3 regions of the Rhizobium sp. RU35A genome follow, and region 2 is predicted to be linked to each of the others. Evidence: predicted binding sites of a transcription regulator. Region 2 holds the regulator's gene; each other region holds the start of a gene.
The links. Region 2 encodes LexA, which represses DNA repair genes until DNA is damaged. Its sites were predicted from a motif close to TGTTCNNNNTGTGTTCNG; they were not measured.

Region 1 (11,874 bases), on a different contig from region 2:
CAGGGCATCGGTGCGTCGGAATAGATGTTCGACTTGTGGTGCCGCGCCTTCTGCAGCACCGAAAAAATGCCGGTCGGCGTCTCATGGCCGGCCTTGCCGGTGGAAACACGCGAGGTTGCCACCACCGCGCCATCCTCATAGACGGCCAGCGACTGGGTCTGGCGGGACACGACGATCTGCAGCGTTCGCGCATCAGCGGCGCCCGTCACCGAGGGCAGGGCGACAGTGGCAAGAAGCAGCAGGCGGGCAAGGAGGCGAGGGGGCATGGCACGGCAGACACATTGCGGGAAAGAACCATGATAAAGGATCATGTTTAAGGAAGGGTTTCCTGCGCCCGCCTCATCCCGTTTCGTGTTTCACGAAAGGCAAAGGCCGCGCATTGCAGCCCGCGTCCCGACGCCGACAGCGAAGCGGAGGGAGAGTACGATCGCTCGTGCTCGACTATCGCCGGGCCGCTTCCTTCCGACCCGCTGTGAGCCGGAAGTTACCCGCTACGGCTTGCGTGCGCCAAATGTGTAGCCGGTTTCCACGGAGGCCTTGCCGAACTTGTCGCGCAGCTTGTCCATGGCCGCCTCGGCGGCCGCCCGGCGACCGGCCTGCCGGTCGACGAGATCGGGCGGGTCGGCACGATCCGGGTCGGTTAGATCGGTCACGCCGATGCCGATCAGGCGGAATTTCGTGCCGTCGGTTTCCCGCTCCAGCAGCGACAGGCCGGTGCGGAAAATGCGGTCGGCAAGCTGGGTCGGATCCTCCAGCCGCCGGTTTCGGGTGCGGCTGCGGAAATCGGCGGTCTTCAGCTTCAGCACCACCGTCTCACCGGCGACCTGCTGCTTCTTGAGGCGGCTCGAGACCTTTTCGGAAAGGCGCCGCAGCACCGGCACCAGATCCTCGTAGCGCGCGATATCCTCGAAGAAGGTGGTTTCGGCGGAAACACTTTTCGCCGGTTCGTTGGGATGCACCGTACGGTCATCGATGCCGCGCGCCAGCCGGAACAGACGCTGCCCCATGGTGCCATAGCGGCGCATCAGATCGCCTTCCGCCATGGTCTGCAACTGGCCGATGGTGCGGATGCCATCCGCCTCCAGCGTCGCCGCAAACGCCTTTCCGACGCCCCAGATGGTGGTGACCGGGCGCGGCGCGAGGAATGCCACCGCTTCCTCCCGGCCAATCACCGAAAAGCCGCGCGGCTTCTGCAGGTCGGACGCCACCTTGGCGAGGAACTTGCAGTAGGAGAGGCCGACCGAGAGCGTGATGCCGATTTCGCTTTCCACGCGGCGCACCAGCCTTGCCAGGATACGCGCCGGCGGATCGTGGTGCAGCCGTTCGGTGCCGGAGAGATCGAGGAAGGCCTCGTCGATGGACAGCGGCTGGACGAGCGGCGTCAGTTCCTGGAAGAGCGTGCGCACCTGCCGGCCCACCGTCGCATATTTCTCCATGTTCGGGGGAATGACCACGGCATCGGGGCAGGCCTCCAGCGCCTTGAACATCGGCATGGCCGAGCGCACGCCGCTGATGCGCGCGATGTAGCAGGCCGTCGAGACGACGCCGCGCTTGCCGCCGCCGATGATCACCGGCTTGTCGGCCAGTTCCGGATTGTCGCGCTTCTCGACGGAGGCGTAGAAGGCATCGCAATCGATATGGGCGATGGTGAGATCATAGAGTTCCGGGTGGTAGACGAGGCGCGGGCTGCCGCAGGCACGGCACCGCCGCCTTCCGTCCGGTTGCCCGGTCAGGCAGTCGCGACAAAAGCCGGGATCGAGGGCGAAAGGCTGCGTCATGTCCGGAACAAAGGTTGAACATGGCGACCTTAATCCCCTTGCCAATGCTGCACAAGGGGCGCGCGTGGCGACGGCCTGCGCAACTGTGGACGTCGTGACGCAGACAAAAAGTCCCAGACGTCAGTGGTTGGAAAAATGCTTCAGCAGATGCGCTTCGGCATCGCGCCAGTCGCGGGCCTGTACCACATGCGGGCCGGGCTTCGGCGCATGGCGATGCATCTCGCTTTCCGGCATCAGATGGACGAGAAGGCACTGCGGCACGCTTTCGGCCACCGAGACGTGATTGTGCGCCATGTCGTCGATGAAGGCGAGCGGCAGCGGGCGGCTGCCATGCATCTGACGCACCACCGGCCCCTTCGGGCTTTCGGTGGCGAGCAGCGGGAAGGTGAGGTCCAGCCGGTCGAGCAGGCGGCGGCGCATCAGCGTGTAGCGCGGTGGCATGGCGGTAAGGAACACCACGTCGGCGCTTTCGCCAATCCGTTTCAGGGTGGAAACCGCATCGCCAAACGGTGTCTGCCAGTCCTCCTGCGCCTCGAAGAAGTCGAGCACCAGCTGGCTGACCAGCGCGTCGTCCACCGGCACCTCGTCGCGCGCGGAGACGATATTGCCATGCAGCCGGTAGGAGCGGGGAAGGAGCCGGTGGCCGAGACTGTCGAGAAACCGCTCGAAGGGGTGCAGGAATTCGAGCACGACGTCATCGACATCGCAGACGGCGAGCGGCCGGTCGCCGAGGCGGACATGCGCGAGGTCAACGATCTCGCTCATCCGTGGTCTCCCGAATCGAGGCCCGGTCCCGAATAGTGGTGCCAGGCGGCCACCACGGCCTCCGGCTTCCAGTCCCGCGCGGCACAAAATGCCATCAGGGTCGGCTCATGCCCCATCACGAAGTCGATCATGCCGGCGAGAAAGCCGGGATCGCCGATCGCACCGCGCAGTTGTTCCACCTGCACGCCCGACAAGGACAGAAAACGACCGAGCATGTCCGGTTCCTCCGCAAGCCATTGCAGAATCGCGGTTGCCGTTTCTTCCGCCGAGGCAAGCGATGATGTTTTTCCGATCCCGCGCGACATGCTGCAACAAATTACCTTTTCTTCAACCTTATGGCTTTAGACTGTTTGAACCGAATGAATGGAATCGGCCGCAGGCGAGCTTATCTTCAAAGGATACGCTTGCAAGGCAGGATTTGGGGATGATGTTATGCCCAAGAGGGTCATGATTGTCGAAGACAACGAGCTCAACATGAAGCTCTTCCGCGACCTGATCGAGGCCTCGGGTTATGCAACGATCCAGACGCGCAATGGCATGGAAGCGCTGGATCTTGCCCGCAAGCACAAGCCGGACCTCATCCTGATGGACATCCAGCTGCCGGAGGTTTCGGGGCTGGAGGTGACGAAATGGCTGAAGGAAGATGACGAGTTGCACGTCATCCCGGTCATCGCCGTTACCGCCTTTGCGATGAAGGGAGATGAGGAGCGCATTCGCCAGGGCGGTTGCGAGGCCTATGTTTCCAAGCCGATTTCCGTGCCGAAGTTTATCGAGACCATCAAGACCTATCTTGGTGATGCCTGACGCGGGACAAGGGTAATGACGGCACGGATCCTGGTTGTTGACGATGTTCCGGCCAATGTGACGTTGCTGGAAGCCAGGCTGATTGCCGAATATTTCGAGGTGCTGTCCGCCTCAAGCGGTCCCCAAGCGCTCGACATCGTCGCCAGCACCCCCGTCGATATCATCCTTCTCGACGTCATGATGCCCGGCATGGATGGGTTCGAGGTCTGTGCGCGGCTGAAGGCCGATCCGCAGACGGCCCATATCCCCGTCGTGATGGTGACCGCGCTCGATCAGCCGGCCGACCGCGTACAGGGTCTCAAGGCCGGTGCCGACGATTTTCTGACCAAGCCCGTGAATGATCTGCAGCTCGTCTCGCGCGTGAAAAGCCTCGTGCGGCTGAAGACGCTAAGCGACGAATTGCGTATCCGTGCCGAGACCGCCCGCAAGATCGGTGTCGACGATGCCTTCCGCCTGGATCTGATGGACGGGCCGGGGAGGGTGCTTCTGGTCGACAACCGTGCCGCCTCGCAGGAGCGCATTGTCCGGACACTGAAGCCGGTTGCGGAGGTGGATGCCCTGTCGGACCCCCAGGCTGCACTGTTTCAGGCGGCGGAGAGCCCGGTCGATCTCGTGATCGTCAATGCGGCGGGCGACGAATACGATCCTCTGCGGCTGTGTGCGCAGCTTCGGCTGCTGGAGCGCACCCGCTTCCTGCCGCTGCTGCTGGTGACCGATACGGGTGACGAGGACATGGTGATCCGCGCGCTGGACCTCGGCGTCAACGACTACATCATGCGCCCGGTCGATCCGAATGAACTGGTCGCCCGAACGCTGACCCAGATCAAGCGCAAGCGATACAATGATCGCCTGCGGGCGAGCCTCAGCCAGACCATCGAGCTTGCCGTGACAGACGGGCTGACAGGCCTCAGCAACCGTCGCTATCTCGACAGTCACCTGAAGACGCTGTTCAACCGTGCAGCCAGCCGCATGCGGCCGCTCTCCGTCTGCATGACCGATATCGACCGCTTCAAGCAGGTCAACGATACCTATGGTCACGATACAGGTGATGAGGTGTTGCGCGAATTTGCCCGCCGCATCCGCTCCACCGTGCGGGGGGCGGATCTTGCCTGCCGTTACGGTGGCGAGGAATTCGTCGTGGTCATGCCGGATACCGATGCGGCGGCGGCTGCCGCCATCGCCGAGCGACTGCGCGCCATCATCGAAGGGGAGCCCTTCGTCCTGAATCAGGGGACGCAGCGGCTGTCGATCACCGCCTCCATTGGAATTGCCAGCAACGCCAGCGGTATCGATACGCCCGAACATTTGCTCAAGCAGGCTGATCGCGCGCTCTACGCCGCAAAGCTCGCAGGACGAAACCGAGTCGTCGCCTCTGCAGCATGATGATTCGCGCTTTTATTGAAAAAACCGATAGAACTGGTCTCACGCCTGCCCCCGTTCGGCGGCCGGCAAGCTTTGCCAAAAGTTAGACGAAGCCTGGAAATTACACTGCACTATCCGAAATTTCGTATGGCTTTGACAAAAGCCTGATTCACAAAGCGTCTTGCTTTGCGGCACATTGTCCAAAAAACACTCAGCTTTTGCCGGATTGACTCGTCGCAAAGTTGGTGTGCAATATTACTTGCCTTAATTCCCAGTGGATATAGCAATCGGCGCCCTGTTTTTAACCATGTCCTGGGGAAAAATGTGTGCAGGTTAAGAATAGGTTGATTTTCGTTCTAAATTACGCAAGTTTAGCACCAAGGCAGCTTGTTCCCTTCGGGAACTCAGATACCCCATGATGCTCAGGTCCGCCGCATCTCCTGGGTCGTGGGGTCGGTCGGTCGGTTCGCATATCACGCGGTTCCTCGTGCCGCTTGCGCGCCGACCGGCCCCCTTAAGCTCTTTCCCCGCCAATACTGATCATAGCCATCGTCTGACAGTGCATCGTGCTTGGGCTTTACGCGAAGACGCGTGATCTCGCGGCGAAGGTGCCCGTGTCTGTTCTATTCATTCAGGTGCGGCGGAAAGGGGCCGGCGATATCATGCCGTCGTGCTGGTCGCGGCGGCAACGGACGCCGCCATATCACGGCAGGTCCTGCCGCTGGATGCCGACAACGAAAAAGGCGCGGAGCCGGAGCGCCGCGCCTTTTTTGAAGAGAAGAAACCGATCAAGCTTACTTGATCTTGGTTTCCTTGAACTCAACGTGCTTCTTGACGACCGGGTCATACTTGGTCTTGGTCATCTTGTCCGTCATCGTACGGCTGTTCTTCGTCGTGACGTAGAAGAAACCGGTATCGGCCGTCGACAGCAGCTTGATTTTGATGGTCGTAGCTTTCGCCATGGTCTTCCTGCCTCTGAATAAAAATCAAGCCGCGGACGCCTGAGCGGTCCACGGCGAAATCTGGCGCGAAACTACAAATCGCGCCCGAAAAGTCAAGCCCGTTCTCTGCCGAAAAGCAGTCGGCAGATGGATATCAGCACATAAAGCCCGAAGAAGCCTGCCAGAGCCCAGGCAAAGCCGTTGTTTCCACTGATGTCGATGGCCGCACCGATCGCCTGTGGACCGGCCACGGTGCCAACGGCATAACAGAAGACGAAGGCTGCGTTGGCGGCAACTAGGTCCGATCCGGTGAGTCGCGAACCGAGATGGGCAAGGCCAACCGTGTAAAGTCCGGAGACGCAGCCGCCCCAGACGAGCAGCAGGCCGGCCATCAGCCACCAGTGATGGATGAGGAAGGGCAGAGCCAGCGCCCCCATCAGGCCGGCAATCGCCATCAGGAACAGCATCGGGCGACGGTCCTTCAACCGGTCGGAAATCATGCCGAACGGGATCTGGAACACCATGTTGCCGATACCCATCACCGTCAGCAGCAGCGCGGCATTCGCTTCCGGCAGGCCTGAGCGATTGGCATAGACCGGAAAGAGCGACAGGCCGCCGGCTTCCACGGCGCCGAAGACGAAGACGGCAGCCGTCGCGGTGGGCACCAGGAAGACATAGCGCATGAAGTGCTTCTGCGGCTTTTCTTCCAGCACCGGGCTTTCGCCACGGGCAATGTAGATCGGCACGAAGGCAACGAGAATGGCGCAGGCGCCGATGATGAAGGGCAGGATGCCCTCGCTGCCGATCGCCGAGAAGATCAGGGGGCCGATGGCAAAGCCGACGGCCAGCACAGTGGCATAGATGCCGAGCACCAGCCCGCGGCGGCGCGGAGGGGCTGCGGCATTGATCCAGAACTCCGAGAGAATGAACAGCGTCGTGGTGGCGCCGTGGAAGGTCAGGCGAAGCGGAAACCACATCCAGAAGGCTTCCGCATAATAAAAGCCGAGCGCGCTCACAGCGGAGATCAGGACCGCCCACAGCATGGTGCGGGCCACGCCGAAATCATGGGCAAGCCGGGTGCTGATCGGCGCCGCGATCATGGCGGCAACGCCGGCCATGGCTGAGTTGAGGCCGATCAGGGTCGACGAGATGCCGCGCTTTTCCAGAATGATGCTGAGCAGAGGCAGGCCGAGGCCGATGGCAATGCCGACTGCACTGATGGCAGAAATGGCAGCGACCAGCGACGGCCAATGGATTTCTTCGGGGTGGCCCATGTTGCCGCCCGTCGATTGGGACATCTTACGATCCTTCGTGTAGGAATCCATTTTTGTTTACAGCCGATGACGCAGAAACATGCCGTTACGATTGGTGTACACCCATACATCGCTTCCAAACGGCAAAGAACGGTTCGACTCAAGTGATTTTTTTAAGTCATCGAGCACGGCGAGGACGATCTCCGGCATTTTGACCGCCTCCAGCGCGTCGAGAGACAGCCAGCGCAGGTCGGACAGCTCGGCACTTTCCGTCGCGTGCTGCGCCTCGATGCCGGCTTCATCGGTAAAGGCGGCGAAAAAGCGATTGTCGAAGCGGCGCGACGCACCGGGCGGCGTCACCGCGCGCGCGATATAGCGCAGGCAGGAGAGGTTCGGTGCCATATCCGGCATGGTGGAAAGGTGCAGACCCGTTTCCTCGCAAAGCTCGCGGGCGGCTGCAAGGGCCAGTGCGCGGGCGCTTGCCTCGGAAAGGGGGCGGCGACCGTTCTGCTTGAGCCGGTCGAGCACCAGAGGATGCAGATCCGCGGCGAAGGGCAGGGCATGGTCGCGTGGATCGCGCCGGCCGCCGGGCACCACATAGAGATCCGGCATGAAGACGTGGGCGCTGCCGCGCCGGCCGACAAGGACGCGATGGCTTGCGCCGCTGCGGTCGATCAGGATCAGCGAGGCGGAGGCACGCGGACGCAGTCTCGCGGCAGCCGGGGCGGCCACGGTGGGAGGGGTGGACATGGCAGCCTGCGCCGATGCGCGGGACGTGCGGGTCATGCCGTCGGTCCGATCATGCGCCGTGGCCGCCGCGGCCGGGATCGATGCTCTCGTCCTCATTGCCGAAGCCATGCATTCTCAGCGCCCATTGCAGGCCGATCACGCCGCCCTTGATCGGCTGCATGGAGGCGAGCGCCGTCAGGATGGTGATGGGGGTCCAGATGGCGAGATGCGTCCACATCGACAGGTGCCACACCATGTCGGTCATCATGAAGCCGCCGACCGTGACGTGACCGATCACGAAGATGACCAGATAGGGCGGAAGGTCATCGGCGCGGTGGTGAAACATTTCCTCGCCACAGGCCGCACAGCGGTCGACCGGCTTCAGGAAGCTCTTGAACAGGCGGCCGCTGCCGCAGTTCGGGCAGGTGCATTTCAGACCGCGCAGGATGGACTGGCCGAGCGGGCGCTCCGGGCGATCGGCGCCGCCATACCGGATGGGGTGAGCCGGGGCATGGGCGTGATCGCTCGACACTGTCATCGCTTTTCTCCTAGCGGCCGCGCCGTGGCGGGCGGGTTCCGGGTTTGCGCGCTGCGCGCCGTCCCGACTTGTGGAAGGAACGGGTCGCCGCGCCCATCTTCTGGCCCTCGCTCAGCATCTCAAAACGGAGAGCGCCGGCAAGAGGGACGGCTTCTGCCAGTCTAACATCCACTGCGTCACCAAGCTGATAACCGAGGCCGGTCTTGTCGCCGATCAGCGCCTGCCTGCTTTCGTCATAGTGGAAGTAATCATTACCAAGGGTAGATATGGGCACGAAACCGTCGGCGCCATAGGTTGGAAGCGTGACAAAAAGTCCCGCCTTTGTGACGCCGGAAACGCGCCCCTCGAATTCCTGGCCCACCCGTTCAGCCAGATGATGGGCGATCAGGCGGTTGATCGTATCACGCTCGGCCGCCATCGCGCGACGTTCGAAGGTGGAGATTTCCGCCGCGATGTCGTCGAGTTGTGCCTCTTCCTCCGGCGTGATGCCGCCTTCGCCAAGGCCGAGCGAGCCTACCAGCGCGCGATGCACGATGAGGTCGGCATAGCGGCGGATCGGCGAGGTGAAATGTGCGTATTTCATCAGGTTGAGGCCGAAATGGCCGATGTTTTCCGGGCTGTAGACGGCCTGGCTCTGGCTGCGCAGCACCATTTCGTTGACCATCACCTGGTGCGGCGTGTCCTCGGCGCGGGCCAGAATCCCGTTGAAGGAATTGGCACGCATCTGGCCGCCCTTGGCCATGGAGATGCCGAGCGTCGCCAGGAACTCCCGCAGCACCTCCTGCTTGGCGAGCGAGGGCGCATCATGGACGCGGTAGATCAGCGGCTGGCGCTTCTTTTCCAGCGTTTCTGCCGCGCAGACATTGGCCTGGATCATCATTTCCTCGATCAGCTTGTGGGCATCGAGGCGTTCGGGAATGATGACCTTGTCGACCGTGCCGTCGGACTTCAGCAGAATCTTGCGCTCGGGCATGTCGAGTTCGAGCGGCTGGCGACGGTCGCGACCGCGCTTCATCACCGCATAGGCGTGCCACAGCGGCTTCAGGATCGGCTCCAGCAGCGGGCCGGTCTTGTCGTCCGGCTTGCCGTCGATCGCAGCCTGCGCCTGCTGGTAGGAGAGCTTTGCCGCGCTCTTCATCATGATGCGGTGGAAGGTGTGGCTCGCCTTGCGGCCGTCCTTGGAAAACACCATGCGCACGGCAAGCGCCGGCCGGTCCTCGCCTTCGCGCAGCGAGCAGAGATTGTTGGAGATCCGTTCCGGCAACATGGGAACGACGCGGTCGGGGAAATAGACGGAATTGCCGCGCTTCAGCGCCTCGCGGTCGAGCGGCGCGCCGGTGCGCACATACCAGGACACATCGGCAATGGCGACCGTGACGATCACGCCGTCCGGATTGTCCGGGGAGGGGTCCGGTTCGGCATAGACCGCGTCGTCATGGTCCTTGGCGTCGGCCGGATCGATGGTCACGAGCGGCACGTGGCGCCAGTCCTCGCGCTTCGCCATGCTGGCGGGGCGCGCTTCTTCTGCCTCGTCCATCACCGGTTTCGGGAAGATATGCGGGATGCCATGCGAATAGATGGCGATCATCGAGATCGCCTTTTCCGAGGCAACCGAGCCAACGACCGTCAGAACCTTCGCCCGCGTGAGGCCAAAACGGTTGCCGCGCAGCACATCGGCCTCGATCAGGTCGCCATCCTTTGCCTCGCCGAGATCGCTGAGCGCGATCTGCATTTCCTCGCCGCGCCGGTCGATCGGCAACAGGCGTGCACCGCCTTCCGGCATCATGCGGATGACGCCAAGCGCAGCATTGCGGTGCTTGTCGATAATTTTCACGACACGCGCCGTATAGGCCGGACCGGTGCGATCCTTGTTGGGGAAGATCTTGGCAAGCACCCGGTCGCCAAGGCCTGCGGCGGGCGTTTTCGCCTTGCTGCGGTTGTCGGAGGACTGGCGGATCAGCACCGCCGGCGCCACGCCCTGGTCGTCCAGCCATTCGGCCGGCCGTGCGATGAGTTCGCCGTCCTTGTCGCGGCTGGTGATGTCTAGCACCGTCATCGGCGGTAGCGCACCCGGCCGCGTCAGCGCCTTGCGGCTCTTCTGCAGAAGGCCCTCGTCTTCAAGGTCGCGCAGAACATCCTTCAACTCCACGCGTGTGTCGCCCTTCAGGCCGAAGGCCTTGGCGATTTCCCGCTTGGTGGCGCGGTCGGGATTGTCGGCAATGAATTCCAGCAGAACCTCGCGCGGCGGAACCACGCCCTGCACGATGATCGACCTGTCACCGGATGCGGCCAGTTCCGCGCGAAGGGCAGCCTTGCGGCTCAAGGGTTGAGAGGGCTTGGCTTCGCGCGGTGTCTTGCTCACGTGTCCGTCTTCTTCGTCTTGGCCGCGGCCTTCGGCTTAACCGGGGCCTTTGCCTTGGCGGGGGCCTTCTTCTTCGGCTTTGCGGTCTCCTCATCGGAGGCGGCTGCCTTGGTCTTCGGGGCGGCCTTGGCCGCCTTGCCCTTGGCGGCAGGCGTCTTGCCGGCTCTTTCGGTGAGAAGCGCAAGCGCCTCCTCCACCGTCACGCTCTGCGGATCCTTGCCTTTCGGCAGGGTGGCATTCACCTTGCCCCAGTTGACGTAAGGGCCATAGCGACCTTCCCGCACGGTGATGGCGCCGCCATCCGGATGGTTGCCGAGCTCCTTGAGCGCTGCGGTGCCCGTGCGGGCGCGCCCGCCGCCCTTGCTCTGCTTTTCCGCGAGAACGGTGACGGCACGGTTGAGGCCGATCGAGAACACGTCCTCGACACTTTCCAGATTGGCATAGGTGCCGTCATGCAGCAGGAAGGGTCCGTAGCGGCCGATGCCGGCGGAAATCATCTTGGCCGTCTCCGGATGCTGGCCCACATCGCGCGGCAGGTTGATCAGCGCCAGCGCCTTCTCGTGGTCGATATCCTCGGGCTTCCAGCCGCGCGGCAGCGAGGCGCGCTTGGCCTCCTTGCCATCCCCGCGCTGGATATAGGGGCCGAAGCGGCCGGAGCGCAGCGTCAGTTCCTCGCCGGTCATCGGATCGCTGCCGAGCGCCTTCGGTTCGTTGAGCGTTGCGGCTTCCGCTTCCGCACCGTCGGACGACAGCTGACGCGTGTAGTTGCATTCCGGATAGTTGGAACAGCCGACAAATGCGCCGTATTTGCCGAGCTTCAGCGACAGGTTGCCGGTGCCGCACACCTGACAGATGCGTGGATCGCTGCCATCCTCCCGCTTGGGGAAAACGAGTGGCGCGAGCGCCTCGTTCAGCGCATCCAGCACGTTGGTGACGCGCAGTTCCTTGGTGTCTTCGATCTGGGCGAAGAAATCCTGCCAGAAATCGCGCAGAACCTGCTTCCAGTTGAGTTCGCCGGCTGAAATGCGGTCGAGCTTCTCCTCGAGATCGGCCGTGAAATCATATTCCACATACTTCGTGAAGAAGTTCTCGAGGAAGGCCGTGACAAGGCGTCCCTTCGAATGCGGGATCAGCTTGCGCTTCTCGACGACGATGTATTCGCGGTCGCTCAGCGTCTTCAGCGTCGCGGCATAGGTGGAGGGGCGGCCGATGCCGAGTTCTTCCATCTTCTTGATGAGAGAGGCTTCGGAATAGCGCGGCGGCGGCTCGGTGAAATGCTGGCTCGCATTCACCTTGTCCTTGTCCAGCTTTTCGCGCGCATTGATTTCCGGCAGGCGGCCGT
Region 2 (11,874 bases):
GGCTTGGAGAGACGCATTAGAGGCCCTTTCCACTGATTGCGGTATTGATCATGAGCATTCGAGCCTCACGAAGGCGCTGCTGCTCTTCTTCCATTTGCTGGCGCGTCTTTTTGGCCGTCTTGCTCGGCACGATGGCCCGTTCCCGGTTCCAATCCACATCGACCGAGATCAGCGCGGCAGGTGGGTTCGGGACGACATCCGGCGTTGACTTGCCGATGTCGATCAGCTTTTCCAGCGGATCGATGTCAGGCACCGAACGCTTCATCTCGCGAAGAGCGCGCTTGCGGTTCTTGTCGCGGGCGGCACTGGTCTGTGCGCCTCTCGGATCATCGTACGGGAGTTGGACGTTCGGCTTTGCCCAACCAATCCGTTCTCCCTGGAGCGTTTCCACCAGCAGCTCATTGAAGCCGTGATAGGCTGGCACGCGGACGATGACTGTGTTTTCGAAGCATCTGTCGAGTTCGTCGCATGTCCATTCCCGCCCGTCCAGGCTGAAGACATGTTTACTCAGCTTGCGCTTTTCCGGCTTGGTGAACGCCATGTAGAACTGAGCTTCATCGATCAGCGTTGCCGCCCATCCATCCTTCACATGCGCGGCAAATGCCTGTTCTGGCGACTTTCCGCCCAAAGCACCGCCCTGCGGCAGACGCTCGTAGGCACTGAGAAGCCCGAAAACCGTTTCGCAGAAGGCGTCGAAACCGTCCTCGAACGGCGGCATCGGCTTCCCGAGTTCGCGCCGCTTCGGGTTCATGCGGTTGTCGTCTATCCAGCCTGGAATGTGCCGGAAATACTGCTGGTTCATCTGCCGGAAGAAGCCTTCGACCACCTTGGCGGAGGCGTTGTATGGCTTGGCGCGAATGACGCGGGCGCGATCCTCGGAATTGAAGGTCGTCACACTGCAATTGAGCTTCAAGGCGTCTTCAAGATAGTCCGCGAACCCGTATTCCGAGCCGTTGTCGCAATAAAGCTTCTGCGGCATGCCGAAGGCCGGATGCTGGCACATGCGCTTGAAAGCATCGATCACATCGACATTGCGCACCCCGCCCCGCTCATTCAGGAATACCAGATCGCCGAACACGCGGTTCGTTGCCACGTCATGGAAGGCGAGAAATTTCGGCGTGGCACAGGTGCCGTTCTCCCGGCGCACCATGACGTTGATATGGTGCACGTCCATGACGACGATTTCCATGGGCTGGAGACCGGCGATCGTGCGGCGGATACGGGGCTTGTTATCCTCGCTGGCCTTGCGGTCGAAATCATGCCGGTAGACAGCCTTGAAGCGCGCCTCTTGCGTGATCAGAGCATCGGGAATGCCGAAGAGCTTTTCCGCTTGTGCATTGTCATCCACCGGATAACCGTAGGCCGCTGTCAGGCGGCGCAACTCGGCGGACGCCATGAACTGGATGATCTTGCGCGTTGTTCCCTTCACGATCAGCCCGCGAATGAACTGCACGATATCCTCGGCAATGGTTTCCTTGGCGAAATCGTCAAAAGGAACGGCGTTCGACCAATACTGGTTGATGAATACCCGTTTCTGCCCCTTGTCGCGCCGGACCTTCTGCGCAAGCGCGTGAATGCCCTCGTTCTCGTAAATCTCGATCCACCTGTAGAGGGTGGATTTTGTCAGCTTGCGCCGCGATCCCGTCCAATCGAGCTTCCATTCACCGTCGAGCTTATCGATTACCGCCCTGCGTTCCGGGCTGCGGAACGGGTGAGCCAATGCCGGGGCGATGATCTCGTATTTCCAGGCCCGTTCGAAGCGGGCCGTATCATCGCCAAGACGGAGCCTTGAAACGGCCTCATCGGTCATTTGAAAGGCCTTCAAACGCTCCTGGAGATGCGGCGGAAGGCTGGAAACCTTGACCTGATATTGAATGCCGGATCGACCGCCGCGACCGTGGAAGGTTCGGACTTCAAGGGGGTGGCCATGCCAGGACATGCTTCGCCCGACCATTATCCTGTGGCAGCCACGACGAGCGTTTCGCTGATCGACGCCATACAAGCTCGCCAAGATTTGGCTGTCGATCCACTCCATCTTAAGCGGCCTTCAAGCCCGGAATGGTCGAAGGACTCTCTTCCTTCAGACCCAAGTCAACAGCGATGCGGTGACTGACACCACGCTTCCCACCCAGAGAACCGTTCAAAACCGCATAGACTGTGCGGGGATTGTAGCCTCTCCGCTCTGCCCATTCCCTGATGCTGATGCCTGCACATTCAAACTGTCGTTTGACATCTTCCCGGTTACTGATCATAGCAATCTCCTAGATGTTTCGCTGTCGAAGCACTCCATCAATATGTTTCAAAGGTGTCACATGTCAACACGAAAAAGTTTCGATAACGAAGCATCCAAGGCAATTGGGAAGCGGATTAGAGAAATTCGTGGTGACAAAACTCAAGCGGAGTTCGCCAACCTCGTCGGTGTGGATCGTGCAACATTATCGAACTACGAGAGCGGACGCAGACAACCCAATAGTGAAATTATCAAGAAGATAGCAGGAATAGGAAACGTAACTGTTGCCGCCTTGATTTTTGGCGAATACAAAACCCCATTTGAAGAATATCAAATGTCTATCAACCGAAGCATTGCTCAAGCTTCTGCGGAAAATCCGGGGTTCATACCAAAATGGTACATATCTCAGGACGAGATAGACGTAATTTTCTCGCTGAGGCGGATGTATGACGATGATGCGCGGCTAAGCATCATTCAAGAGATCGTCAACAAAGCCGAGGAATCCATAGATCATGACCGCGAACTAGATCAGGGTAAGGTTCCCCCCTATGGAGAAGCCGCTGTTGAGCGGTTGCGAGCGATACTCCAAACAGGGCGTTTCAACGAGGGATACGACCCGGAAGTTCAGTATTGGGCAACCCTCTGGGAAGAGGTGAAAAGCCCGCACAAAAAGGATTAGATTGATCACTATCCGCAAAGGTATCCGCAATCTTTTCGATCTGCGGACAAAAACATGGACGCTATCCCCAATAATGCAAGCCAACTCAGTTACTTAACCATTATGCCGGAACGGCGCAAAACGCTTCCACCGATTGGCGCATTGCGCACCCCCATTTTCCAACGAAAAATCTTTATAAATCAAGCGCGCAGGCCCGTTTTCATTCCAGAATAATTATGCGCGCCATTCCCGATTAATTATCGCGCCTCCATCAGCCGGTCACCCCAAAAACACCCGGCTTTTGGGGGCTTGCAGAACACATAAGGAACAGATAGGGTCTGTTCTGTATTTGTTTCGGGCTCGGGGTTGCCATATGCTGACACGCAAACAACAGGAACTGCTTCTGTTCATTCATGAACGCATGAAGGAGTCCGGTGTGCCGCCCTCCTTCGACGAAATGAAGGATGCGCTTGATCTGGCGTCGAAGTCCGGCATCCACCGGTTGATCACAGCCCTGGAGGAGCGCGGTTTCATTCGCCGCCTGCCAAACCGTGCCCGCGCGCTGGAAGTAATCAAGCTGCCGGAATCCTATGTGCCGCCGGCCCAGCCCCGTCGCGGCTTCTCACCCAGTGTTATCGAAGGCAGTCTCGGCAAGACGCCGCCCGCCAAGTCCGCCGCATCAGCGGCACCTGCGGAAGAATATACGGGAACGGCAACTGTTCCTGTCATGGGACGCATTGCTGCCGGCGTGCCCATCTCGGCCATCCAGAACAATACGCATTCGATTGCGGTACCGATAGAGATGCTGGGAACCGGCGAGCATTACGCACTCGAAGTGAAGGGCGATTCGATGATCGAGGCCGGCATTCTCGACGGCGATACGGTCATCATCCGCAATGGCAGCACAGCCACGCCCGGCGATATCGTGGTGGCGCTGGTGGATGACGAGGAGGCAACCCTGAAGCGGTTCCGCCGCAAGGGGGCCTCGATCGCACTGGAAGCGGCCAATCCGGCCTATGAGACCCGGATCTTCGGACCGGACCGGGTGAAGATACAAGGCAGATTGGTCGGCCTTATCCGCCGCTATCACTGACCAGCCGGCGCACCGGTTCCGGCACATCTGTCTCGAAGCTGCGGCGTCGCCAGTCATAGCTGCGATGAACGCTCCAGGGGCGCTCATGTGACATGATGGCAGCTTCCGCGCGCCAGTCTTCGACTCGTCGGCTGTCGCGAAAACGAACGATCAGGGATCCGGTGCGGCGCAAGGTCTGGGCGCTCAGCAGGAGAGCGCCGGAACGGCACTCATCGAAGCGGGCCTGTGGCGCAATGACGAGATCTGCGCGGTCGCAAGCGGTTCCGGTGAGACGATTGTCCTCAACGGTTATGAGTGTCGCCCCCTGCGAGGTGATCGCAAGACAGCCGGACGAGGGAAGACATACAAAGCGTCCCGGCTGTTTTTCGGCGTCTCTGCGCAGGGTCTGCAGGATGGTTTCCGCCTCGCCGGCCTTCAGCGGCACTTTGGCAGCGGCTCGCTGAGACTGTCTGTCGGTCGTCGTCGTGACAGTTGACGCCGGCTCCCGTTCTGTTTGCTCGATTCTCTTATTCTGTGCAGAACCCCTCTGGATTCCAGGGGCTGCCTTTCGGTTGGCCGCAGCGTCAGGCGGCGGCGACAACAGGCGCGGTGCGCTGGTCTGTTCGATGCGCAACGCATCCTGCCATTGCCGGTATAGAAAATCCGAAGGTCGGCGCCGGTTGGTCGCCGCGGCCTGCCCGTCCAGAAGGGCAACGAGGATCCCATCCTCCGAGACGAGCAGATCCGGCGAACTCGCACGCTCCGGAATGATCGTCATGGCGACAGCGGCCAGGATCAGCGGCAGACCAAGCAGACGCAGGCGCGTCCGAAGCAGCGTGAGCAGCAGGAAGCCGGCCGAGGCCAGCGGCAGGAAGCCAGCTGGCGGTCGCCCCGTCGCCACCTCGCCTCCCCAGCCTGCGACCGTTTCGGCAATCGCGATCACGCCCTGCAGCGCCCATCCCATCAGTGTCAGGAAAGGGACATCAAGCCCCAGGGGCATCAGCAGCATGCCGACCAATCCGGCCGGCATCACGACAATCGAAATCAGCGGCATGGCTGCCAGATTCCCCGCAAGACCATAGGCGGCCAGCCGGTGAAAATGAGCAAGCGAGAAGATTGTCGTCGACAGCATGCCGATCAGCGAAGTGGCCAGCACGCCCGCCGCGAAGCCGAACAACGGCAGGACGAGTCGCCCGAGGAATGAGTGCGCGCCCGCAAGCAGCCCGCGATCCTCCCAAGCTCCACCGCGCATCCAGACCTCATAGCCGGCCACGAGGGCAACAGTTGCCGCAAACGACATCTGAAAGCTTGCGCCCAGCACGGCGGATGGCGTCAGGACCAGAATCAGCACGGCTGCGAGGGCCACATTGTGCAGGCTGATCGAGGGCCGGTCGAACAGAACCGAGGCCAGCATGATGACCATCATCACGTAGGCACGTTCGGCCGAGACACCGAAACCGGAAATCAGGTAATAGGCCGTGACCAGTAGAAGCGCACCCAGGGCGGCAATCTTCTTGATCGGCACACGCTCGGCAAAGCCAGGGATGAGGCTGAGGGCTCCCCGCAGACCAACGAAGGAAATGCCGGCCGCCAGCGCCATGTTGAGCCCGGAGATCGCCACGATATGGGCAAGGCCGGCAAGGCGCAGCGCCTCCACGGTGGCTGGCGAAATCGCCCGCCGCTCATCCGTCACAATCGCGGCTGCAAAGGCACCGGCATCGCCCCCGACCACATCACGGATGCGCTGGCCGATGCTGGCACGCAGATCGAAGAGTGCGCCGTGCAACCCGGCCAGAAAGCCGCCTGGCGGTTCCGCCACGCCCAGGATGAGCGGACGCCCGTAGAAGAAGCCGACCGCACCGGTTCCTTCGAAATAGGCGGTGAAGCCGAAATCCAGCAGGCCCGGAAGCGCGGGCCCGGAGGGGGGAGACAGGCGCACACGCCCCTCGATCCGCGTGCCCGATGCCAGGGGTTCATGCGGCGCGCGCCACAGGAGCGCCACCCGCTCGGGGGGCCGGGAGAGTACCGGCTCGAAAGTTCTGAGAACATGCACCGTATAGCGCCAGCGGCCGCCCGCCACAGCCTCACGCCGCTCCACCACCCCCTCCAACCGCGTCACGACGGCTTGATCGAGAATAACGGTGGCATTCCGCAGACTTTCCAGATGGGCAAGCCCGAAGCCCGACAGGACGAGCCCCGCGACCAGCAGGCATGTTCTCCCGGCCCCCTGCCCGCGCCGTCCGGTCCAGATTGCAAGCGCGACCAGCACCGGGCCCATGGCAGACAGCCAGGCCGGTGGCGCGGCAGTGGCCGAAAACCAGAGAATGACCCCCAGCCCCAAAAACACGGGCAGAAGCAGAAAGCCGCGTCCATGGGCAAGCTCCTCCGCCAGCATGGTCTGCCACCACCGTGTCGGATCGGACCGATCACGCAATATTGACGGGGTGTCCGCCGAGATGTCCCAGGTCAGCGGAGCACGCGCCGTTCCCTCCCCCAGAAGGGCCGGAACAGGCAGAAAGGAAGGCTGGCGGAAGGCTTCCGCCTCTCGTCTCGATTCGCTCGCCGGGGTTTCCGCCTGCCTCACGCACCCTCCGCAGAATGGCGCCCGCCCTTAACAGAAATACAACCTGAACCTGTTTAGCTGCGGCGGTCAATTGCCGCTTTCTGCGGCAGAACAGGGCCAGCCTCAATTGGATCGATTGAAACGCAGAGAACCCGCCAAAGCGCTTCGCGGGAACCCGAAAACCCGGGTGAAGTTACGGATTTCGCGGTGCACAATTACCCGCGGCAAGTGCTTGGCAGCACGCGTTAGATCATATAGCTACTTTCAGAGGCTTCACTCATCTGGCGCTTTCAGCGCCTTTCCGCCCATCGGAGGATCAGTATGACGGACACAAGCGCACATCTTGGATTGGGAGAGAAGAAGGTTGACCTTCCGGTCAAGAAGGGCACGATCGGGCCTGACGTGATCGACATCGGCGCGCTCTACAAGCAGACCGGCGCCTTCACCTATGACCCCGGTTTCACCTCGACCGCGGCCTGCGAATCCAAGATCACCTTCATCGACGGCGACGAGGGCGTCCTCCTGCATCGCGGCTATCCGATCGAACAGCTGGCGGAGCATGGCGACTTCCTGGAAACCTGCTACCTGCTGCTCTACGGCGAACTGCCGACGGCTGCGCAGAAGAAGGACTTCGACTACCGCGTAACGCACCACACCATGGTGCATGAGCAGATGAGCCGCTTCTTCACCGGCTTCCGCCGCGATGCCCATCCGATGGCCGTCATGGTTGGCACGGTCGGCGCGCTCTCCGCCTTCTATCACGATTCCACCGACATCACCGATCCGCACCAGCGCATGGTCGCTTCGCTGCGCATGATCGCCAAGATGCCGACGATCGCCGCCATGGCCTACAAATACCATATCGGCCAGCCCTTCGTTTACCCGAAGAACGACCTCGACTATGCGTCGAACTTCCTGCGCATGTGCTTTGCCGTTCCCTGCGAGGAATATCAGGTCAATCCGGTTCTGGCGCGCGCCATGGACCGCATCTTCATCCTGCACGCAGATCACGAGCAGAACGCCTCCACCTCGACCGTTCGCCTTGCCGGCTCCTCGGGCGCCAACCCGTTCGCCTGCATCGCGGCTGGCATTGCCTGCCTCTGGGGCCCGGCACATGGCGGCGCCAACGAAGCGGCACTCAACATGCTGATGGAAATCGGCACGCCGGACCGCATTCCGGAATACATTGCCCGCGCCAAGGACAAGAATGACCCGTTCCGCCTGATGGGCTTCGGTCACCGCGTCTACAAGAACTATGATCCGCGCGCCAAGATCATGCAGAAGACCACGCATGAGGTTCTGGGCGAACTCGGCCACAAGGACGATCCGCTGCTGCAGGTCGCCATGGAGCTGGAAAAGATTGCGCTGACGGACGACTACTTCATCGAAAAGAAGCTCTATCCGAATATCGACTTCTATTCCGGCATCACGCTGAAGGCGATGGGCTTCCCCACCACCATGTTCACCGTGCTGTTCGCGCTTGCCCGCACCGTCGGCTGGATCGCGCAGTGGGCCGAAATGATCGAAGATCCGCAGCAGCGCATCGGCCGCCCGCGCCAGCTCTACACCGGTGCTGCCCAGCGCGACTACGTACCGGTCTCCAAGCGCTAAGCCGGCTCACAGACAGTAACAACACGGCCCGCGACCATCATCGCGGGCTTTTTTTATACCCTGCTTCTGCGACAGTGAATGCGGTTGCGATCGCGCGACGACCCTTGACTGGGACGAACGGGACGCTGCCACAACGGGAAGAGCTGCCCATGAACCGGCAAACGGCCGAGACAATCATTGCACTGGAACAGTGCCTGCACCAACCCGCCATCCGCACTGCACAAGATCGGGTGACCCATCTTCTGGCGGAGGATTTCATCGAGTTCGGAAGCTCCGGGCGTATCTTCGACCGGCAGACGACGGTCGCGGCCCTTGCAGCGGAAACACCATCCGCCCCTGATGAACGCCTCGAGACGTTGGACTATGTCGTGAAGGAGCTGGCGGGCGAGGTCGTGCTCATCACCTATCGTGCCCGCCGCACGGGATCATGGACGGGCAGCATTCGCGAAACGCTGCGCAGTTCCATATGGGCCTTCAGAGACGGCCGCTGGCAGATGATCTTTCATCAGGGAACTGTCGTGCCATCCGCGTGAGCACGGCGGTCAAGCAGCGCAAGGACCAGTCCTGCCCCGGCTTCGCCGGGTGCAACCGCCGTTGCCAGCCGCTGCCAGACAGTATTGAAGCCCTGCAGCATGGCGTGACGCTGTGGCGTATCCGCACACAGGCATTCCGCCCAACGCGCGAGATAGCCGGGCCGGACGAGATCGTTGATATGTTCGGGCAGGACCGGCTGGTCGGCAATCAGGTTCGGCAGCGAGGCGGACCAGATCCTGATGCGTGACAGCATGAACTTCATCAGCCAGTCAACCTTGTAGATGGAGACGGTCGGCACGCCGCAGAGCGCCAGTTCCAGGGTCACCGTGCCGGAAGCTGCGATCGCCATGTCGCCGTCTGCAAAGGCACGCCACTTGCTCTCGGCGCCCACCGTGATCTCGGGCCTGACGATCCAGTCGGCGGTCAGGCTGCGCACCAACGCTTCCTGCCGCGGCACGGTGGGCAACAGAAACCGCACGCGGCCATCATTGCGCTCGGACAGCAGTCGCACCGTTTCCTCAAGGGCCGGCATCAGGATTTTGATCTCTGTGGACCGCGATCCCGGCAGGATGATGATCGTCTTGATACCTTCGTCCCCGGGAAGTCCGCGCCCGGCACGCGCTGCGCGGACCCTGAGGACATCTGGGTCCGCCGTCAGACGGTGACCGATGAAGTCCGTCTTCGGGCCGCCGAGTCGCTGCATAGCCTCCGGTTCGAACGGCAGAACAGCCAGCACCTGATCGACATAGGCGAGCATCTCGGTTGCCCGGTGCTCCTTCCAGGCCCAGACGCTCGGGCACACATAATCAACGACAGGCAGGTCCGGCAGCGCCTTGCGTACGCGCCGGGCGACACGATGGGTGAAATCCGGGCTGTCGATGATGATCAGCACATCGGGCCGTGCCGCAATGATCGCATCTGCCGTCTGACGGATGCGCCGCATCAACTGCGGCAGGCGCTTCAGCACCTGGGTCAGGCCCATGATGGAAAGCTCCGAAAAGTCGAACAGCGAATCCAACCCCTCGGCTTCCAATGCGTCCCCCCCGACGCCGATGAGTTCAATAGAACCCGGCCAGCGATGCTTCAGATGCGCAACGAGATCTCCGCCCAGCAGATCGCCGGAAACTTCACCGGCAATGACACCGATTTTCAGCACCCGTTCGCTCATGATCCGATGCCCAGCGACGGCAATCCCGCGTCGATGCCGCAGACGAAAACACCAGCATCATCGGCGGCCTTCAACATGGTTTCGCGCTCCACGATCAAAGCCCGGCCGGCTTCCACGGCAATGCCCCCGAGACCCGCCGATACGATGGCGGTGATGGTGGAGGGGCCAATCGTCGGCAAATCGGCCCGCATGTCCTGTTGCGGCTTGCAGAGCTTGACGAGGGCGCCGCGTCGGCGTCGCGACACGCGACCCGAGGCGCGCAGCTCGCCAACGCGATACACCATGGCATCGGTCCCTTCCACGCCCTCCAGGGCAACGATGCGTCCGCCAACGCTGACGGCGCCCTGTCCTACATCGAGCTGGCCGAGAAGCCTTGCAGCCTCTGCACCGCGCGCAATATCGCGACGATCCTCGTCGGTCGGCGTGTGGCGGCCGAGCGTGCCGGTATCGGCCAGCAGGCCAGGCAGAATTTCATGGACCCCGACCACCCGGCAACCCATGCCTTCGAACAGGCTGATGACCATGCGAAGCACCGCGTCATCCCCGCCAGCAAGCAGGGTCTTCAACGCCTGCGGCAGTTTGAGGAGGGTCGAAACCGTCGGGCGAATCTGGCGCAGTTCAGGACGCCGCCGCACCCCGCCGGACATCACGACACGCTTGACCCCTCGCTCGCGCAACAGCCTTTCGATACGCACCTGGTCGCCCACGCCGGCCACAGCATGATCGAAGGCGGAAAAATCGCGATCCGCCTCATCCTCAAGGCAGATGACAAAGGGCTCATCGCCTGCCGCACGGGCGGCTTCCGCCACATGCAGAGGCAGGAAGCCATGGCCAGCAATGATCGCCAGACGTCCCGTCCGGTCGCGAACGGGAGCGGACGCCACGGCCTTACGCCTTGCCGCGATAGGGCGAAGAAATCGCCCGGTCGCTGTCGGCCAGGATGAAGTCGATGACCTCAATCGCTTCCGGGCAGTCAAGAAATTCGTCGCGGATCGCAGCCGCCTTCGGGCGAATGGCGCCCTCGCCGTCAAAGATCGCCTTGTAGGCCTTGCGCACCTGATGGATGACGGCACGGTCGATCCCGGCACGGGTCATGCCGACGACATTCAGTCCCCCCAGCAGACCCGGATTGCCGTTCAGCATGCCATAGGGAATGACGTCGTAATTGACGGCAGACAGGCCGCCGATGAAGGCCTGACGGCCGATGCGGCTGAACTGATGCACGGCGCAGCCACCGCTGAGGATCGCGCGATCCGCCACCTGCACATGGCCGGCCAGCATGACGTTGTTGGACAGGATGATGCCATTGCCCAGGCGGCAATCATGCGCCACATGCGAATTGGCGAGGAAGAGGCAGTCATCACCAACGCTGGTGATGCCGCCGCCGCCGACCGTTCCGGTGTTCATCGTGACGCCTTCGCGCATGGTGCAGCGCGCGCCAATCACCAGACGCGAATCCTCGCCGGCCTCATGAAGGCTCTGGGATACGCCCCCGATCACTGCCATCGGAAAAATGCGCGAGCCCTTGCCGACCTCGGTCAAACCCGTGACGACCGCATTCGAAACGACCTCGACATCATCATGCAGGACGACACGCGGGCCGATCCGGCAGAACGGCCCGATGACAACGTTCTCGCCAATGACGGCGCCGTCTTCCACGACGGCATGCGGATGGATTCGGGCGCTGGCAGCAATCGTGCTCATGCATCGTCCTTCGTGCGGATCATGGCGCCGATATCGGCCTCCGCGACGAGAACACCATCCACCTTGGCATCGCAGTGGAACTTCCAGATATTGCCGCGCTGCTTCAGCTTGGCGACATGATATTCCACACGATCACCCGGCACGACCGGACGGCGGAAGCGCGCATTGTCGATGGTCATGAAGTAGACGAGATTGCCGGTTTCACCCTGTTTTCGTGCGCAGATCGCACCTGCGGTCTGCGCCATCCCCTCGACGAGCAGCACACCCGGCATGATCGGCCGCTCTGGAAAATGTCCGGTGAAATGCGGCTCGTTGGCGCTGACATTCTTCACAC
Region 3 (7,640 bases), on a different contig from region 2:
CCGATGCGGCTGCGGCGGCAGCGGATGCCGATCGGATCTTGGCGCAGGCGGCCGCCTCCGAGGCGCTGGCGCATCGCACGGCTGTCGTGGCGACCGAGGATCGTATCGAGGCCTCGACAGCGATCATCACCAATCACCGTGGCAACTGGGCGACAGGCACCGCCTATGCGGTGCGCGATACCGTGATGCAGGGCGGCGTTCAGTATATCTGCACGGTGGCGCACACGGCAGGCACCTTTGCGACGGATCTCGCCGCGCCGCGCTGGCAGATCTACCAGGGCGCCACGGTGGCCGATCTCGCCAGCCAGTCCAGCACGGCGCTGGGCGCCGGCATGATCGGCTATGAGCGGCAACGCACCACGGTGGCATCACGACTGGAGGGCGTGTCGCTGCTGGAGGGCAAGCACAATCTGAGGGACTTCTACAAGGCTCTCTACGCCTACAACGCGGGAACAGCGGCATCCGCATCGCCATCAGGATTTGTCGGGATCGGTTATTACGGAGATAGCGTCTCGCCCCACGTCTGGTCGCCGTTCCTGCTCCAGATGTTCACCTCAATTCAGCAGGGCGCCGTTATCGGCGGCACGACGATCAATGTTGCCGGCCCCATTCAGACGCTGACGGGGACATATTTCAACTCCGGTCTCGGCAGCCTGCCGATCGACCAGAGCCGGCCGGACGGTGGTGGTGCGGGCTTTGTCGATTTCACGTATCTCCCGAATGGCGGCCATGTCGAGCTTTCAAGCGGCGCGACCGTGACGGTCGACATGGGGCAGCAAAACGGATTTGCCACCATGCGCATGTATTTTGCCAAGGGGCCGGGCATGGGCAGCGTGAGCGTGGAGCTGCGCAACCGTGATAATAACACACTCTATGATACGCAGACGCTTGACCTGTCTGATACGTCGCTCGGCGGAGCCAAGGTTCAGTTCACGGCCGATCCCACGATCAAATACAAGATGGTGGCGACCGCGACGGGGAAGGTCGTCGTGCTGTCGTCCTATTGCGGAGGTTTCCGCGCTTACGGCATCGTGCCGCTCGGTTTCGGCCGTGGCGGCAGCACTCTTGCCAACAACGGCTATTCGTCTGATGCCATTCTCAGCTACCTGATGACCGAGTTTAACTGCAAATTGATGATTGTGCAGGCGAAGGAGGAAAACGCCAGCGTCAACATTCCGGCGATGTTCACCCGTTTCGCGTCGCTGCCCGCCTGTTCCGTTCTCGTCATCGGATCGCTCCCCGACCAGACCAGCGAAGCCTCGCAATTGGCTATCCAGAAAATCTGGCGCGACAATGCCATGGCCAATTACGCGGCCTATTTCGACGGCTACAGGGCCTGCCGGAATTATACAGAACTTGTCCGCCTCGGCTGGATCACCGACGGCACGCATCCGCTCGATGCGGCGAACCGTTTTGTCTCGCAGCTGCTGCATGATGAGCTGGGCATCCTGACGACCTTCGGGACGCGTGTGCATCGCGATGTTGACTCAATTTTTGTGAAGGCGAACACGTTCTACCTCTCAGGACCAGGCTATCTGGGAGGCTCTGCGCCGACAATCAACTTCGCCAAGGCGTATGGAGGGGGCGACCCTACCAAGGCACGTTTGCAATTCATTCGAGATTTGTGGTTCGGCGATCCAACGGCTGCCAACGTCATGCAGCTTTCCCAGTATGGCACCGCCGGTCTGGACATCTCTGACAAGGACGGCAACGGGCTGGGGCTGCGGCTTGGATATATCATCGGGCTCCGCAATCAGGGTGTGACGACCACTGCTCCCAGTGCAGGTGCAGCTGGCGCAATGCCCTTAAATCCTACGGGATACATCCGACTAGATATCAACGGCTTCCAGCGCAGCATCCCCTATTTCTGATCGGTGTGGAGATCGCAGGCCAAATGAGCATGTGCACTAAGAACGGCGGCGCCGGAAAAATTCCTCCCACACCTATCGATGCAGGCGGTGCCGATGACGCTAGCGCCCCGCGGCCGAAGCCGGCCGGATACATGCTGGTGGCGATCTGCGGCCAGCAGCGGCGCATTCCCTACTACTGATCTTTTATCATCGGAGCCCACATGACCCTTCGCATCAACAGCATCGCCGAAAGTGACAACAGCGGCGCATCCTTCAGCCCCACGGATGATTTCACACTACAGGCCGAGTTCGGTGCAGGATCAAAGGCGGTCGTCGAAATCGAAGCGCGCGCCGATTCAAACGCGACTTGGCTGAAAGTCGGCGCCATCTCGTATTTGACGGAACCGCCGATCGCGACCTTCAGGAAGCTGCCGCTGGTGCGCATCACGATGCGCAACAACACGGCCGGGGCGACGGTCAAAGCCTGGACGGACGTATGAGCGGATTTGCAAGGCCATTCCAGGTCGCTCTTGCGCTCGGATCGTCGCTCTCTCCCACCGGAGATTTGAGCAGCAGCGCCTATACGCCCGTCATCTCCGTCCAATCGGGCAGCGGATACGCTGGCTCGGTCTACGCGGCATCCCTGGCCGGTGGACAATAGTATGCGGACGGCGTGGCGATTGACGGAGCAACGGGCCAGACCTGGACCATGCTGTCCCGATACGAGGGGCAGGCGATCGCCTACCGCAAGGGACGCAAGACGAGCGCGCCCATCGAGATGTGGGTGCCCACCGATGCCGGGCAAACGATTCCCATGTGGGTCGATTTTTCCCGATCCGATCTGGTAACCCTCAACGGTGCGGCCATCTCGGCGGTAGCCGGCGTCGGTGGACGAATGTCCTTTGCGCAGACCGTGGGTGCGCGCCAGCCGGCGCTTCTGGCGGGCGGCATCGGCGGGCTTGCATGCGCGATACCCGATGGCGTGGACGATGGCCTGATCGGCAATCTGGTCGCTGCAATCACACCACCGTTTTCGATCTGGACGACGCTGGACGCCTATGTGGGAGGCAGCGGCGACGCTGCCCTCTACCGGCGAGGTGATCTCGGTCCCGTGGGATATCGCGCTAGCGGGACCGCCAATTGGGCTATCTTTGGCGGCACGACCGGCTTTTCATCGACGAGCGCTTATACCGCCGGGCCGGCGGTGCGCATGGACTACTACAATGGCACTGGCTCCGCCATTGGCCGCGCCGGCATCGTCTATACGGGCGACGCCTCGGGCACGGGGATCGGCACCGGCAACAATTTCGGGCTCTTCTTCAACGGTGTCTCGTCAAAATATGCGGCTATGCGGTGCGGCGAGATGCTGGCGGTATCCGGTGCTCTCTCCACCACCACCCGCCAGCGTTTGGAGGGCTATCTGCACGCCAAATGGGGCATGGCCGCGCAACTGGCTGCGGATCATCCCTACCGGACAACCCAATCCATGAGGCTGCAATAATGCGGTATCTGCTTTTTCCCGATTTGGCGTCGGCGGCCGCAGCGGTCGCCTTGATCGATGATCGCGGACGCGACTGCTACGAGGAGGCAGGCTACACGATCCGGGCAGATGGTGCGGTCATTGGCAAGCGTGCGGGCCAGGACGATCCGGCCGGCGTGACGCTGACCTGGGATGTGCCACGCCAGATCCCCGACGGGCGGTGGATTATCTCGCATCTCGAAAACCACCCGATGGCAGAGCATGTTCTTGAGGACGGTCAACGTGTCATTGATGTGGTGATGGCCGGCATCACGGCTCCAGCGGTCGATGCCGACCCGGCCTGGCGGCCCGTGGATCAGACCATTCCGCTCGGCTCATAGCCGGGCGGCCGGTGCGCATCATGCGCACCGAACGACGGGGCTAAGTTTGGCGACCTGACCCGTCCGACAGCACGATCAAATAACTGTCGCACCCGTACCCTGCAGGGCAAAAAAGGTGTGACTGACTCGTGGGCTTTTTGAAATGGTCAATCTGACAGAGGTTCAGCCTGTCGCTCCAGCCGCTGCCTATATCGGCGGCAAAAGGATCCTCGCCAAGACGATTATCGGCAGGATCAATTCGACGCCTCACGAGGCGTATTGCGAACCGTTCGTCGGGATGGGTGGCATTTTTCTGAGACGGTCCATGGCACCGAAAATGGAGGCTATCAACGACATCAATGGAGAGGTCGCCAACCTTTTCCGGATCCTTCAGCGGCACTATCCGCAGTTCATGGATACGCTGCGGTTTCAGGTCACCAGCCGCCGCGAGTTTGAGAGACTGTCGAAGACCGATCCGACAACGCTCACCGATCTGGAGCGCGCGGCGCGTTTCCTCTACCTCCAGCGGCTCGCTTTCGTTGGGAAAGTGCGTGGCCAGAGTTTCGGTGTCACGATGGACGGCGGCCGGTTTAACCTTCTGAAACTGGCTCCTCAGCTTGAGGAGATTCACGAGCGGATGGCCGGCGTGGTGATCGAGAACCTATCCTGGCGGTCTTTCATCGAGCGGTATGATCGCCCAGGCACGCTGTTTTATCTCGATCCACCCTACTGGGGCTGTGAAGATGATTACGGCAGGGCGGTGTTCAGTCGTGATGACTTCGCCGAAATGGCTGAGGTTTTAAGTCATCTCAAAGGCCGCTTCATCCTCTCCTTAAATGCAGTTCCAGGGGTCTACGAGACCTTTGATCGGTTCACCGTGGAGGAGGTGGATTGCCGCTACTCTCTGCAGGGCAAGGGGCGCGTCAAAGACGTGAAGGAGCTGATCATCAGCGGCCCGGCAAAATGATTGCTGGCGATGGCGAGATGCGCCATACCCCAGCCGTCGCCGTAGTGGCTGGGGTACTCATCTAAACCGGCTTCTGGGCTGATCGGGATGGATTTAAACTGCTGCCAATCGATCTTGCGCGCTGTGCCACGCGATTTTGCGCGCTACAGGAACGGCGATGGCAAACGGCACCACCGGCCTTTCAGACAGAGGGACCGACCGGCGGGCACAAACAACCGAACGGGGCGCTGAGAGGTGTCACATATAAACTCCCCGACGAGGCAGCTTTCAGCGCCCCGGCCGAATCCAGTGGCACAGCACGGGTCGAAACCGGCCGCGTGAAGAATGGCGGCTGCGCACGGCGCATCGGCCGGCAGCGGAGAGAATTCGGGTCCCTGTGGAAAGCGGGCAAAACGACCTCCATTTACCTCCGGTTAAACAAGTTTGTTCCGCCTTCGTTCTTTTTGTTGACGGGTGAACATATTTGGAACAAAGTAGAAACATAACGGAAAAGGAGAGCGCTGATGACTGACTACCTCCGCGATGTGGCTGCTTTTGCCTCCATGATGACCTTTCTCGTCTGCGTCTGCGTTTACCTCATGGCCATGGGGCCGGGCGGTGTCCCCACATTTTAAGGTGATGCGGAAAGCTTCGGCTGGACTTCACCCCTCCGAGACCGGACAATGGCTGCCTCTGAATCGGATGGCGGCGACATGGCAGATGGAAATGACACGGCGGTTTCGGGCGATCAGACGGAGGCAGATCCGCACTTCGTCCACCTGAGGGTTCATTCCGCCTACTCCCTGCTGGAAGGGGCGCTGCCGCTCAAGAAGATCCTCGGCAAGGCCGCCTCGGATGGTCAGCCGGCGATTGCCATTACCGATACCAACAATCTGTTCGTCGCCCTGGAATTTTCCCAGAAGGCCATGGACGAAGGCATCCAGCCGATCATCGGCTGCCAGATGGCCATCGACATGGAGGATCAGGGCGAGGAAAAGCGCGGCAACCAGAACGGTCTCGCCAAGCTGCCGGCGCTCGTGCTGCTTGCCACCAATGCGGTGGGCTACGAGCGGCTGGTGGATCTCGTCAGCCGTGCCTATCTCGGCGGTGAAGGCAGTCATCAGGCGGTGCACATCGCCATGTCCTGGCTGGAAGAGGGGGGCGCGGATGGCATCATCGCGCTCACCGGCTTTGCCTCCGGGCCGATCGATCCGCTGCTGAAGGAAGGCCATGCGGCCCAGGCGGAGCAGCGTCTTCTCCGGCTGAAGGCGGTGTTCGGCGACCGGCTTTATGTCGAGTTGCAGCGGCATGGCCGCTACGACCGGCGCCACGAACGCCGGCTGATCGAGCTTGCCTACCGCCACGACCTGCCGCTGGTTGCCACCAACGAGGCCTTCTTCCCCTCGAAGGGCGAATATGACGCCCATGACGCGCTGATGGCGGTGGCGCACAACGCGATCGTGTCCGATGACAGCCGTTTCCGCCTGACGCCGGATCATTATCTGAAGAGCCGGGCGGACATGGCAAAGCTGTTTGCCGATCTGCCGGAGGCGCTGGACAACACCGTCGAGATCGCGCGGCGCTGCTCCTTCATCCTGAAGACGCGCAAACCCATCCTGCCGCGCTTCACCGGCGCGACCGAGGATGCGGAGGAGGCCGAGCGTGCCGAATCGGCGGAACTGCGCCGCCAGTCGGTGGAAGGTCTGGAACAGCGACTGGCCGCACTCGGCATGGCGGCCGGCTATACCGAGCAGGATTACCGCGAGCGGCTGGATTTCGAGCTGTCGGTCATCGAGCGCATGAAGTTCCCCGGCTACTTCCTGATCGTGTCGGACTTCATCAAATGGGCGAAGACGCAGGATATTCCGGTTGGCCCCGGCCGCGGTTCCGGTGCCGGCTCGCTGGTCGCCTATGCGCTGACCATTACCGACGTCGATCCCTTGCGCTTCTCGCTGCTGTTCGAGCGCTTCCTCAACCCGGAACGCGTCTCGATGCCGGACTTCGACATCGACTTCTGCCAGGATCGCCGCGAAGAGGTGATCCGCTACGTGCAGCAGAAATACGGCCGCGAGCAGGTGGCGCAGATCATCACCTTCGGTTCGCTGCAGGCGCGTGCGGCGCTGCGTGACGTCGGCCGCGTGCTGGAAATGCCCTATGGCCAGGTCGACAAGATCTGCAAGCTGGTGCCGAACAATCCCGCCAATCCCACGCCTCTCTCCAAGGCGATCGAGGAGGAGCCGAAGCTGCAGGAGGAGGCGGAGAAAGAACCCGTCGTCGCCCGCCTGCTCGATATCGCCCAGAAGATCGAGGGGCTTTACCGCCACGCCTCGACGCATGCCGCCGGCATCGTGATCGGCGACCGGCCGCTGTCGAAGCTCGTGCCGATGTACCGCGATCCGCGCTCCGACATGCCGGTCACCCAGTTCAACATGAAGTGGGTGGAACAGGCCGGTCTCGTGAAGTTCGACTTCCTCGGCCTGAAGACCCTGACGGTTCTGAAGACGGCGGTGGATTTCGTCGCCAAGCGCGATATCCATGTGGATCTCGCAAAGATCCCGCTCGATGACACCAAAACCTACGAGATGCTCTCGCGCGGCGAAACCATCGGCGTGTTCCAGGTGGAAAGTGTCGGCATGCGCAAGGCGCTGCTCGGCATGAAGCCGGACTGCATCGAGGATATCATCGCGCTGGTGGCGCTTTATCGCCCGGGCCCGATGGAAAACATCCCGGTCTACAATGCCCGCAAGCATGGCGAGGAAGAGATCGAATCGATCCATCCGAAGATCGATTACCTCCTGAAGGAAACGCAGGGCGTCATCGTCTACCAGGAACAGGTCATGCAGATCGCGCAGGTCCTGTCCGGCTATTCGCTCGGCGAAGCCGATCTCCTGCGTCGTGCCATGGGCAAGAAGATCAAGGAGGAGATGGACAAGCAGCGCGCCCGTTTCGTGGATGGCGCGATCAAGAACGGCGTGTCCAAGCCGCAGGCCGACCTGATCTTCGAT

Region 1: F3H95_RS22835 (DNA polymerase IV) is a predicted target of LexA. The motif match lies at 1,782-1,799, and genes of this name have one in related genera.
Region 3: dnaE (DNA polymerase III subunit alpha) is a predicted target of LexA. The motif match lies at 5,110-5,127, and genes of this name have one in related genera.

What each region holds. Positions count from the first base shown of each region.
Region 1 is NZ_FTMR01000013.1:18,750-30,623, forward strand. Features, by position in the region: gene F3H95_RS22830 (L,D-transpeptidase family protein) at 1-266, opposite strand, end outside; gene F3H95_RS22835 (DNA polymerase IV) at 492-1,778, opposite strand; gene F3H95_RS22840 (hypothetical protein) at 1,899-2,543, opposite strand; gene F3H95_RS22845 (DUF3572 domain-containing protein) at 2,540-2,848, opposite strand; gene F3H95_RS22850 (response regulator) at 2,976-3,347, shown strand; gene F3H95_RS22855 (PleD family two-component system response regulator) at 3,363-4,730, shown strand; gene F3H95_RS27665 (hypothetical protein) at 5,380-5,511, shown strand; gene rpmG (50S ribosomal protein L33) at 5,504-5,671, opposite strand; gene F3H95_RS22865 (MFS transporter) at 5,764-6,948, opposite strand; gene F3H95_RS22870 (NUDIX domain-containing protein) at 6,982-7,689, opposite strand; gene F3H95_RS22875 (DUF983 domain-containing protein) at 7,703-8,170, opposite strand; gene rnr (ribonuclease R) at 8,181-10,493, opposite strand; gene topA (type I DNA topoisomerase) at 10,529-11,874, opposite strand, start outside.
Region 2 is NZ_FTMR01000007.1:144,779-156,652, forward strand. Features, by position in the region: gene F3H95_RS16730 (AAA family ATPase) at 1-17, opposite strand, end outside; gene F3H95_RS16735 (helix-turn-helix domain-containing protein) at 17-2,035, opposite strand; gene F3H95_RS16740 (DNA-binding protein) at 2,037-2,252, opposite strand; gene F3H95_RS16745 (helix-turn-helix transcriptional regulator) at 2,313-2,909, shown strand; gene lexA (transcriptional repressor LexA) at 3,262-3,981, shown strand; gene F3H95_RS16755 (ComEC/Rec2 family competence protein) at 3,962-6,394, opposite strand; gene gltA (citrate synthase) at 6,845-8,134, shown strand; gene F3H95_RS16765 (DUF4440 domain-containing protein) at 8,284-8,667, shown strand; gene lpxB (lipid-A-disaccharide synthase) at 8,640-9,836, opposite strand; gene lpxI (UDP-2,3-diacylglucosamine diphosphatase LpxI) at 9,833-10,720, opposite strand; gene lpxA (acyl-ACP--UDP-N-acetylglucosamine O-acyltransferase) at 10,725-11,540, opposite strand; gene fabZ (3-hydroxyacyl-ACP dehydratase FabZ) at 11,537-11,874, opposite strand, start outside.
Region 3 is NZ_FTMR01000013.1:8,863-16,502, forward strand. Features, by position in the region: gene F3H95_RS22800 (carbohydrate-binding protein) at 1-1,871, shown strand, start outside; gene F3H95_RS27265 (hypothetical protein) at 1,895-2,050, shown strand; gene F3H95_RS22805 (hypothetical protein) at 2,072-2,350, shown strand; gene F3H95_RS22810 (hypothetical protein) at 2,524-3,351, shown strand; gene F3H95_RS22815 (hypothetical protein) at 3,351-3,710, shown strand; gene F3H95_RS22820 (DNA adenine methylase) at 3,853-4,656, shown strand; gene dnaE (DNA polymerase III subunit alpha) at 5,349-7,640, shown strand, end outside.